DNA from 2 places in the Methylophaga thalassica genome. Region 1 is predicted to be linked to the other one. Evidence: riboswitches for the same ligand, from Rfam matches in the RefSeq annotation. Region 1 holds a riboswitch; the other holds the start of a gene.

Region 1 (6,210 bases):
CATTGGCAATAGTCCCCGTATTTTGAAGGCCGAAAGAGTTAATTGCCCCTTCACTATTCAAGGTGCCATTGTTAAAAAACTCTTTCGTGTTATTGATTGTGCCGTTAATCGCATTATTGATGACACCATAATTTATCAGCCGAGCGTCATTTGACAGCATTCCCCGATTTGTCATCGTGCCAGTGCTAGACAGTGTCATCTCAGCCGAACCAGTATTACTGATGTAATTGTAGTTAGTTAACTGGCCACTGCTTGAAAATGCACCCGTATTATTTATTTGTCGGTTATTAATCAAGGTGCCATTATTCGCTAAGGTACCTGAGTTATTCAGCGTGCCATCGTTCGTTAAGGTGCCCGAAGCACTGTTGGTGAATAAGGTTTCATTATCAAGCTGACTGTAATAGCTCATATTAAACTCACCTTCATTGGTGATGTTCGAGGGTGAATATTTTTGATTGAGCAATTTGCCCTTCAGGTTAAGGGTGCCATCAGATGTATTGATGAGGGTATTAACGTTAGTAAAGTCTGCATAGTCATCAATCAAAAACTGACTGTAATTATTTACTGTGCCGCCATTAACAAATTTACCCTGATCAATAAATTGGCTGTGATTATTGATATCGCCATAATTTGCCATAGTGGAATATAAAGTGGAGGTAAATGTGCTCTTATTGTTCAGCACACCACCATTGGCAAACACACCGCTGTTGAGGATTTGCCCGTTTTTGTTGTTATTTAGAGTGCCAGCATTAGCAAATTGACCACTATCTGAGTTAATCAAGCTACCCGCATTATTGAGTGTGCCGGTTTCGTTATTTTTTATAATGCCGTGATTGGTTAAAGTGCCACCGGTCTGATTGCTGAGTATGCCATTGTTATTCAAACTTGCTGTTGTATGGTTAACAAAACTGGCCATATTAGCGTTGTCGAATCTGCCAGTTTGCTGATTGTTGAACGTACCATGATTATTAACGATGCCATCACCTTGATTATTAAAGGTGAAAGCGTTGGTAAATTGTGCACCACTATTATTGTTGAGTACACCGTTGTTATTGAACGTGGCATCCTTCTCATTAGACATCGTGGCATTGTTGTTTATTGTGCCAGTATTCTCTAGCTTTCCCTTTTTATACTCATTACCAATGTAAGTATTGCCAGATCTATTTACGAAACTGCCATCATTTGTAATCAAACCAGTATTCGTGAATTTATAAAATGTGGTAAATGAATGACTGGCGGTATTGTTTAGTTGACCTTTGTTAAGGAATTGACTCTCATTTTCTACACTAGAGTCATTTTGAAAAATACCTTCATTATTAAAAGATGAACCCAATCTATTATGAAGAAATCTATTATTCTGAAATATGCCTGAGGCTCTGTTTTCAACTCGGCCATAATTGTTATTAAAAAACAATCCCGTATTTTCGTATAGACCCGAGTTTGTAATCTTTCCGGTATTATTCATCGTAGGCAGCGATATACCGTTGTTTGTTACCACCCCATCTTGGCCAATGGAGATATTGCCTCTGTTACGATGCTCACCGGTCATTTCCCATCTACCATTGGTAGAGATATAACCGTCTCTAAAATTTTCAAGGGAATGAGACTTAAAGACGGAGTTACTGCCATTTTGGATAGACGCTTTATTCCAAATATTGCCTCTATAACTATCAAAGGTGGCATTATTCTCGATTAAGTGCTCATTGGTTATCGCACCCCGGTTATCGATTAGGCCATTATTAACTACAATGCCAGAAGTCATATTGGCAAATTCGTTACCACCACCCGATTTAAATAGCTGGCCACCTGCTGTAATAGTTATTTTACTCGCGTTTTTATATCCATCTAATCCGATATAACCATCGCTGACGGTGATTGGGGATGTGTTTGTACCATAGAGTCCTGTGACAGCATGCACAACTGACGGCGCCAGTAAAAATGAGCTGCACAGCAACGTAGTAGAGAGCGACAGAAACTGTCGTTGTTTATTTATCATCACTCGGATTCCTTGCGTTTGTGCAACCCAGCCACCTTGTTAAACAACAAGGCCTGTGGCTTTCCGTCCCTGATTCACACCAAGTTTGGCCGATTAAATAACACGCCGATCATAATGAAATGGGGTTATAGCGACTATCAGCCAAAAGTATGATTTTGTGAGAAAAATAAATACGCAATAAAAAAAGGGAGTCACTGACTCCCTTCTAAATATGGTGTGATAAAAGAAATTAACTTTCTTTCTTATCTTTGCAGGATGGGCGTTTATCACCCTTATGTTTTTTATGGGCCGCTGCAGCTTCTTCCTTGGTCACCTTGCCATCAGCATTAGTATCCATTTTTTCGAAGCGTTTTAATGCTGCCGCTGTGGCTTCCTCTTTTGTAATAACACCATCACCGTTGGTGTCGATATGAGCGAAATATCCTTTTTTATCATGTTTAGCCATATCGTCAGTTGATGCTGGTTCAGCGAATGTCACTGTGCTCATTGCCATCGCGGCTAATACTGAAAAAAGTGCTGTTTTCATCATTAATCCCTCTTGTATTGGTTGGGATTTTTAGATTACGCCGGTCAAAGTTAACAAATGGTTATCACAATAAAAAATCGGAATTATTTTTCGATAGCCGCTTTTATATAGTCGATGGCCTTTGTTATTTGTTGTTCATCTGAAAAACGTCCCAGACTGATGCGTAAGGATGATCCTGCTTCTTCATCCGTCAACCCAATCGCTTTTAATACATGTGAAAGCAAGACCATTTCGCTGTTACAGGCAGAGCCTGTAGAAGCACAGACATTCGGCTGGAGTTTTTCTAATAGCTTATTCGCATCACAACCGATGAATTGCACATTGATATTGCCGGGATGACAATGACTTTGTGTGCCATTTAATTTAAATGGAATATGCGTCGCTTGCAGTTGCTGTAGAAACAAACGTTTCAAATGCGTTAATTGTTCACGGTGAGTTTTTGCTTCTTGTTTTGTGATACGCATCGCTTCAGCAAAACCAACACAGAGAGGCGTGGCCAGGGTGCCTGAACGCATACCAAACTGTTGCCCTCCTCCCTGAATAAATGGTGGTAACTCGGCCTGCAGATCATTTTTGATAAATATCGCGCCAATACCTTTTGGGCCATACACTTTATGTGCAGACAAACTCAGCATATCGACATTCCAGTCTTTCACGTCAATATCCATCGCTTCCGGTGCTTGAGCCGCATCACAATGAAACAGCGCACCTGCCGCATGTGCCATTTCAGCAAAGGTTTTGACATCCTGAATGGTGCCAATCTCATTATTGACCGCCATAATGCAGACCAGCAATGTCTGATCAGACAATAATGATTGATAAGCGTCTACATTAATCAGCCCGGTATTATCGACTGGAATTTCTTTGACTTTGTAACCTAGTTTTGCGGCATAAAAATAGGCGGCATTTTTAATACATTTGTGTTCAATTTCACTGATAAGAATGTCACGACGTTCAGTAGTATTGCCAAATATCACACTGGCAATCGCCTGATTGTTCGACTCCGTCGCACCCGAAGTAAAAATAACCTCTTCACTTGAGGCATTAATGCACTTTTCAATCGTGCTACGCGCAGTCTCAACCGCTGCCGCAGATTGCTGACCAAGCACATGTGCCGTAGAGTGTGGATTGGCAAAAATCTCATGATTGTAGGGTGCCATCGCGCTAACAACGCGAGGCTCTATCGGCGTGGTCGCCTGATAGTCTAGGTAAATTGAACTACCGATTTGCATTGACTGCTCCAAACAAGATCAAACTTACTGTTTGAGGTAAGTTATGACTAGAACATAAGCATGCTATTTATGCTGCCTAGTACATTATCAGAATAAGAATGTGATTAATTATAGGTGTTAAATCCCGAATATAAATACTGAATGTTAAAAATGTTCTGGAATCATTCCATATACTCAGTCATAACACCTATATAGGTTTAGAGCTGACAAAATAGTTATTCATCATATTTAATGACGACTATTTATCAATTCTCCAGCCTTTACCAAGCGATTTATAAATACTGATTAACTTTACTGCAGACTGTGTTTCGCTGACGGCAAGCGAATCTTCCGACTTGAGTCGTGTTCGTTGACTATCCAATACCGGTAAGAAGTCAGTATCCCCTAGCTCAAAACGCTGTGTGGCAATTGACTCGGCCTGCGTTGAGGTCCGTGCGGCATCTTGAAGGCGTTCGCGACGCTGTTCTTCACGGGCAAAATCACTTATGGCGGTTTTTGTTTCTTCAAGTGCCTTCAGCACTGTCAACTGGTAATTAGCCAATGCTGCCTGACTCTTGGCATCATTTTGTTTGATGCGTGCTTGAATACGACCAGTATCAAAAACACCCCAACTTAAACTGGGACCAATGGCACTGGCAATGGCGGAACTGCTACCGAAGGTAGATAAATTCGTCGCGATAAACCCCAGTGAACCGACAATATTTACCGCTGGAAACTGATCCGCTACCGCCAAATTATAGTTTGCTGTGGCGGCTGTCAGTCGCTTCTCAGCAGCTATAATATCGGGGCGTTCTCGAAGCAATTCAGCGGCATTTCCTATATTCACAGCCATCGGCAAACTAGGGATGGGCTTGCTCGTAGCGAGTTGCTCGCTTAGGCGCTCAGGATTCTGTCCTGTTAATACCGATAAACGATTAATGGCTGCTGTTGCTGTTGCTTCACGCAATGGAATTTCTGCCAGTGTCAACGATAGCTGTGTTTCAGCTTGTGCAATGTCCAGGCGACTTGCTACACCACCCCGCGTCAGATTTCTTGTTAGCTCAAGCGTATCTTGTTGCACATCAGCATTTCGTTCAGCGATGTTAACTCTGTATTGTGCACCACGTAACTCAATATAGGTTTTTGCCACTTCGGCCGCTATCGACACTTGCAGACTTTTTAGATCCTCTTGCAACGCATCACTTTCGGCATCACTGGCTTTAATCCTGTTACTCACACGATCAAACAGATCCAGTTCCCAACTGGCATCAAAGCCAAGACTATAACTATTGTTACTACGTTTTCCAGAAGACGGCGTAGCCGTCTCTTGACTACGCCTTTCACGAGTGTAATCGGCATTCAGATCAGCAGAAGGCAACCTGTCATAGCCCACTTCTGTGGCTATCGCTCGTGCTGCCATTAAATTAGCGTAGCCAATCTTGATATCTAAATTATTTTGTAGCGCTTGCTCAACCAACTCACTTAAAAGTGGATCATCGAAATGTTGCCACCACCTCACGATAGGTTTTGCATTCGACAGACGATCATTTCCGTCAGTAATGGATAGCAGATCATTGGCGGCTAAATCTGCTGATACTTGCGGTTTATCATTTTCCCGGAAACTTGCTGAGCATGCTGTCATGCTGATAATTAACAGCATGGTGCTTATATTTTTTAGCATTTTATTTCCCCCCTATTCCTGAGCCACAGACGCAGTTTCGGCCTGTGTCTTTTTGCTCAATTTATCGGCTAATTGACGCATTACCACATAAAACACGGGGGTAAAGATCAGACTGAAAATAGTGACACCGAGCATGCCAAAAAAGACCGATGTTCCTAGTGCATTTCTCAGTTCAGCACCGGCACCGGTAGCCGTCATTAGTGGAACAACGCCTAAAATAAATGCAAATGAGGTCATCAAAATAGGACGTAATCGTTGTTTCGCCGCCATCACCGCCGCTTCTATCGCCGTATTGCCTTCTAATTCGTGTTGACGTGAAAACTCAACAATCAGGATGGCATTTTTGGCTGCTAAACCTATCAACACCACTAAGCCAATCTGCGAGAAGATATTGGCATCCATGCCAACCAGCATCAGCCCACCTAAAGCCGATAGAAGTGTCATTGGCACAATCAACATGACGGCAATGGGTAAAGACCAGCTTTCATACTGTGAAGCCAGGACCAAAAAGGCAAAGATGGCACCCAGCACAAACAACATGACGCCACCCTTAGCAATTTGCTGTTGATATGACAGATCTGTCCATTCAATGCCAAAGCCTGAAGGCAAGGTATCATCCGCGATTTTCTGCACCAGTTTTAAGCTGTCAGCTGAACTGATCCCCGGTTTTGCCGCACCTATAATTTCCGCGGTGTTAAACAAGTTATAACGCGGTACACGGTCGGGGGCTGTTTGTGGGCGAATAGTACCCAATGTGCCAAGCGATACCATCTGTCCATCCGCTGAACGTGTTTTA
Region 2 (6,210 bases), on a different contig from region 1:
TGAAGCTGACCGTGGCAATGACATTGCCGGTGAACCTTCATTATCTGAAATGACGGAAAAAGCTATTAAAGTATTGAACAAGAACGATAGTGGTTTCTTTTTAATGGTGGAATCAGGTCGTATTGACCATGCTCATCATGCGGGTAATGCACATGGTGCTTTAAATGAAACTATTGAGTTTGCTCATGCGGTTAAAACAGCATTAGAAAACACTAATCCTGAAGAAACATTGATTATCGTGACTGCGGATCATAGCCATGTATTCACAATGGCGGGTTATCCAAAACGTGGTAATCCTATTTTAGGTAAAGTGGTCAGCGTTGGTTCAAATGAGCCTGCATTAGCTGCTGATGGTAAACCTTATACCACTCTGGGTTACACCAACGGTCTTGGTTTCCGTGACTTAGGTAATGAAACAGATGCTGATGCGAGCTATAGCGCAGGTCCTGATACTGGTCGTAAAGACTTAACAGCAGTGAATACAGAGCTGTCAGGTTATCACCAGGAAGCATTAGTTCCACTGGGTTCTGAAACACATGCAGGTGAAGATGTGGCGATTTTTGCTACTGGTCCAGGTGCCAATGCGGTGACAGGTGTGAATGAACAAAACTTGATTTATCACATTATGAACCAGGCAGCACGTTTGGAAGTTAAAGCAGAAAAAGCGATTAAGTAACATCAACGTAGAAAAAGAGAGGGGTGGACGTGAGTCCGCCCCTTTTTTTCGTTGGCACACATCAACAATTTAAGGTTATAGAGATGAAATATCGTTTATTAGTGAGTCTATTATTAGCATCCCCATTGCTGGTCCAAGCTAATGACAGCTGTTCAATTGATCCCGAGGTGTTAGGCGCTAGTTATCAAATGACCGACAGCGATTCTGATAAAAAAGCGACCATGATGTTATGGCGTCAACATCAGCGCGTCAGTAATCAATTTACTCAGTCAGGCATAACTGACATGTGGGAACACACGCATAATGGCCAACTAAGAATGGTCAGGTTTTTTGATAAAGAGCAACATGCTATTGAATATCAGCCAGGAGAAGTGAAATATGCCAATGCGGATAGTCAATGGCAGCAAGTGCATGAATTAATTACTGATAATCTGAAAAGCAATATGACCTTGGTTTCAAGCTCAGGTGAAGGTTGTGACAAAGTGGAAACCTATCAGTTAACTGAGGGTGATAGCCAACTGCAACTTGAATGGTTACCTGCATTATCACTGGTAAAAAGCTGGAAAAATGATACTGACGGTCATGTACAGACATGGCAGTTAACTCAGCTGATTAAAGATGAAAACGCTGTTAATGCCAGCTTTAAAATGCGCGATGATTATCAAACAACAGATTATGCCGATATTGGTGATAGTGAATCAGATCCGTTTATAGCGAAGATGATTAACCAGGGTTATATCGACCATGGTCCTTCCGGTTTTTATAACAGTGAAGGTGAGGATATCGGTCATCCGCATCATCATTAAGTAAAAGTGAAACCCAGTTAAAACCCTGTTTCAGTCTCTGAAACGGGGTTTTTTAATTTAGCGATAGTGCTACCTGACTGATGACGATATAGCGAATCAACTTGCCAGCTGTGACTAACACGACAAACCAGCCTAGATGTATTTTTATGAGTCCTGCCATAACAGTTAATGGATCACCAATGACGGGCAGCCAGGCAAAACACAGGGAAATAAGACCATATTTCTTAAACCGGTTTTCCGCTTTTCTGATATCGCTTTCTGATATCCGTAACCATTTGTTTATGACTGCAGAACTGGCCCAATAACCTAAAGCATAATTCAGCATTGATCCAAGCACGTTTGCCACGGTGGCTGTGCTGATGAGTAAAGTCGGTGATAATCCTTTGACTAATAGTGTGCTCAGAACGAATTCAGAGCTAAGTGGCAGTAGCGTGGCAGATAAAAAGGCTGAGATAAAAAGCCCTGGATAACCCAGGCTAACAAAATAATCCATTCAGGCGGTTACTCGATGGCGTGATGGTGGAGAAGTCAAACTGATACACTCCTTGGAAATATCGAATCATACATAAAAAAAGGGAGCCTAAGCTCCCTAATCTTGAACGACGATTTTCTAAATCTGGATTATGCAGCAATCGCTTTTCTACGAAAGCCTAAGAAACCTAATAAAGCAGGTGCTAATAAGAAAAGTGCCGCAGGAACAGGTACAGCCGAAACAGATAGGCTGTAATTTAAAGCTTTACCCGTTGCGTCATAGATATCCAACACATAAGTCAGACCTGCTGTTAATACTGCAGTGAAACTGAAATCACCTGTAATGTTGAAATTTTGAATAGCACCACCTAAAACACCAAATGCAATAGTTGCATTATCAAGATTAGACTCTGGATTAAATGACCATTCAATAACTACGGGTGTTGCGTCATTAGTAAATAAACTGAACGAAGATTCCCATGCGCCATTACCTGTAGTACCACTCGCTAATACAGTGCTGCCATTAGCAAGATCAATTTCCTGAGTAGCATTATTGGTGAAAGCTGGGTCACCTTTTGTTAAGTTAAGTGTTGCTGCGTTGGCGGCAACAGAGAAAAATAGTGCTATGACAAATAGCATCGCTTTTTTCATGATAATTTTCCTTCTGCATAAGTTGAAAAAACAAGCAATGCAACCCAGCCATCTTCAAATTTGAAGATCTGTGGCTTTCCGACCCCGCCTCACGACGAGTTTGGCTTTGATTAAATGGATGAAAGTGATAAACCACCCAACTGGTAAAGTGGTGAATTATTCATCTGCCGCTTAGTGTATAGAGGCTCTATTACAAGAAAATGTCAGAGTGAGTAATTGATTTAAATAAAATTTTTATCAAGTCAGTTGAATAACTTAACGGGCATATTTCCCGTTTTAAACTGGTGTATAGTCTGAAAATAATAATAAAAAAATATATATCAGAGAGGAGAGAGCAATATGGCAAGCGTACTAAAAACGACGCATCATGGTGGCTGTCCACATGATTGTCCGGATACCTGTTCGATGGTCTATGAGGTGGAAAACGGTCAATTAACTTCAGTCAAAGGCAATAAAGAACATCCGATGACGCGTGGCGGCTTATGCGTCAAACTCAAAGACTATGAAAAGCGTCACTATCATCCGGATCGTCTGTTGTATCCGATGCGACGTAGCGGTCCCAAAGGCAGTGGTCAGTTTGAGCGTATTAGCTGGGATGAGGCACTGGATGAAATTACCACGCGCTGGAAAGCAATTATTGATGAGTATGGACCTCATGCCATTATTCCCTATAGTTATTTGGGTAATCAGGGCTTAGTTCATGGCCTGAATGGTGGCGATGCCTTTTTTAACAAAATGGGGGCAACTGTTTGCGAACGTACTTTTTGTGGAGAAGGTTCCTGCACGGCCTGGTTACTGACTGTAGGGCCGACTGCAGGTGTCGATCCCGAGAGTTTTATTCATTCTAAATACATCGTTATCTGGGGCTGTAACTCTGTCAGCACCAATGTTCATCACTGGCATATCGTGAAAGATGCACAGAAAAATGGTGCCAAGGTGGTGGTGATTGATCCGTATAAATCCAAAACCGCTAAAGAGGCTGACTGGCATATCGCGCCAAAACCCGGTACCGATGGTGCACTAGCCATGGCGATGATGCATGTCATCATTAAAGAAGGTTTACAGGACCAGGACTATATTGACAACTACACCGTTGGTTTTGATGCCTTGGCAGAAAGAGCCAAGACCAGAACACCTGAATGGGCTGCGACTATCACGGGGATTTCCGCGGATGATATCCGTCAATTTGCCCGTGAGTTTGCCACGACTCAACCTGCTGCAATTCGCCTTGGGGTAGCGGTTGAACGCAACTATGGTGGTGGTCAGGCCATCCGTGCGATTACTTGTTTGCCAGCATTAACCGGCGCATGGCGGCATGTCGGCGGCGGTGCTTTGCAGTTCCCGGTATGGGAGCACCCCTATAAATTTGATGTGATTTGTCGTCCCGATCTTATTCCTGAAGGCACGCCAGTGGTCAATGCAATTCAGATAGGACGTGCTTTGACTGGGGAACTGAAACTCGATACGCCCATAAAATCGATGATGTGCTGGAATGCTAATCCTGTCACTCAGGCGGCTGAAACTAATAAAATTGTCGAAGGCTTAATGCGGGAAGACCTTTTCCTGGTGGCGGCAGAGCATTTCTTATCTGATACCGCCTCTTTCGCTGATATTGTCTTGCCAGCTTCGATGGGAGCGGAGATGGAAGATATGGTGCTGTCATGGGGACATCTATATCTTACCTATAACGAAAAATGTGTGGATTCGCCGGGTGAAGCTATTCCCAATAATGAGATATTCAGACGTCTGGCAGCCAGAATGGGCTACCAAGAAGAGAACTTTAGCTGGTCAGATAGCGAATGTCTGGAAAACTATGTTGATTGGGACTCGCCAGCCTGCGAAGGCATCGATTTGGCTTATTTGCGTGAACATGGTTTTGCCAAATTAAAGGTCGGCACAAAAGATGATCGTGCCCCACATCGTGAGGGTAATTTTCCCACACCCAGTGGTAAGTGTGAGCTGGAAATTAAAGGTGCCACCAATTTTGTCGCCGGACCTTTCCGACAAATGTATGACGGCTTTCAGCCTGGTGAGGCCTTAGACAGTCTGCCTGATTATGTGTCATCACGGGAAATACCCGAGGCAAACCCTCAGTTAGCAGAAAAATATCCACTCAATATTATTTCGCCGAAAAGTCATGGTTTCCTTAATTCTTGTTATGCCAATATGGAGAATAAGATTAAAGGTCAGGGTGAACAGTTTGTGATGATAAGTCCTATTGATGCGGATTTGAGAAATATTCAGAGTGGTGATGTGGTTTCTGTATTCAACGATAGAGGGATGTTTAAGGCTTTAGCTCAAATTACAGATGATGTCAGTCCCGGTATTGTGGTGGCAACACTCGGATATTGGCGACAATTAAATAACGGCACAGTGAATTGTGTCAGCTCGGCTGAGTTTGTGGATATGGGCCATGCACCTACGTTTACAGATAATTTGGTTCAGGTTGCTTTGTCAGCCTGAACATTTCGAAAAAAAGCCCGCGAAAGCGGGCTTTTTTATGTTGAATTTTAGGCTGTTTCTCTGTTGCCGAAAGGCCTGATGCCTATCAAAATCAATACTGACAGAATCAGAATAGCCAATTGCGCTGCTAATCCTTCCCATGTGGAATAAACGCCAATCCAGGATAAGGTAAAGTCAATTGGGAAAGACGATATGCTGATTAAATCAGCTTCTTGCAATGCCGCGACAGCTTTACCAATCAGAACAAAGGACAGTGCCAGCATCAGGTATGTGCTGAAAGTGAAGAATTTTCTGATAGGTAAACGTAAAGAGTATTTAATAATGACCCAGAACAATGCGGCCAATATCACTGTGGCTGTTATGAAACCGGTAGCGATAGACATTGACTGAGAGGCTGCTGATTGCGTCATTAAGGCCTGATAAAACAGTACTGTCTCAAACACTTCACGATAGACAGCAATGAAGGACAGTCCAGCTAATCCCCACAATGTACCTGTGCTTAAGTGGCGGTGAATATGCTGATTGATGTATGCCTGCCATGCTGCGGCGTTGGTTTTACTATGCATCCAGAAACCGACATAGAATAGAATGACTGCGGCCATCAGTGCACCGACACCTTCCATAATTTCACGGCTGGCACCACTGATACTGATCAGGTTTTGAGCTGCCCACCAGGTAGCTACACCAGCAAACAGGGCAAAAATCCAGCCAGCATGAACATATTTCACTGCATCACGACGCTCTGTTTTCACTAATACTGTGACCAGCGCCAGCACAACCAGCATGGCTTCCAAGCCTTCACGTAACAGAATAACCAAGCTGGCAGTGAAAAGCGTTGAGTCGGAAAGGGTATCAGCAGAGAGCATTTCTTGTGCCTGGCTCAACTGTTGATTAGTTTGTTCAAGTAAAGAGGTCAGTTCGTCTTGTTTCTCAGACTGGCTTGTTAACTGCCTGAACGCCATCATGGATTTTTCAATATCTTTTCTTAATTTTGGATCGTATGCATCCAGCGCGTTTTCAGCGAGTTCAAACCCATCAAGATAGGCACTAACAGCTAAGCCTTGAGCGGTTTTATATTCGCCTGCCATATAGCTTTTATGAGAAGCATTAAGCTGCTGTTTAGCCATGGCGAGAGGGTCGTTA

The links. A riboswitch is a leader RNA that binds a small molecule or an ion and turns the genes downstream of it on or off. The one in region 1 is predicted to bind cyclic di-GMP.
Region 2: linked by a shared signal. The riboswitch ahead of QQL60_RS03685 (hypothetical protein) and the one ahead of QQL60_RS05540 (beta strand repeat-containing protein) in region 1 are both predicted to bind cyclic di-GMP.

The regions. Positions count from the first base shown of each region.
Region 1 is NZ_BSND01000004.1:132,575-138,784, reverse strand. It holds gene QQL60_RS05540 (beta strand repeat-containing protein) at 1-1,996, opposite strand, end outside; cyclic di-GMP riboswitch class I at 2,015-2,096, opposite strand; gene QQL60_RS05535 (EF-hand domain-containing protein) at 2,226-2,525, opposite strand; gene QQL60_RS05530 (cysteine desulfurase family protein) at 2,606-3,754, opposite strand; gene QQL60_RS05525 (efflux transporter outer membrane subunit) at 3,993-5,414, opposite strand; partial or broken gene QQL60_RS05520 (efflux RND transporter permease subunit) at 5,427-6,210, opposite strand, start outside.
Region 2 is NZ_BSND01000003.1:710,182-716,391, forward strand. It holds gene QQL60_RS03670 (alkaline phosphatase) at 1-676, shown strand, start outside; gene QQL60_RS03675 (hypothetical protein) at 760-1,482, shown strand; gene QQL60_RS03680 (YqaA family protein) at 1,535-1,975, opposite strand; gene QQL60_RS03685 (hypothetical protein) at 2,104-2,604, opposite strand; cyclic di-GMP riboswitch class I at 2,640-2,719, opposite strand; gene QQL60_RS03690 (molybdopterin-containing oxidoreductase family protein) at 2,944-5,067, shown strand; gene QQL60_RS03695 (cytochrome c/FTR1 family iron permease) at 5,115-6,210, opposite strand, start outside.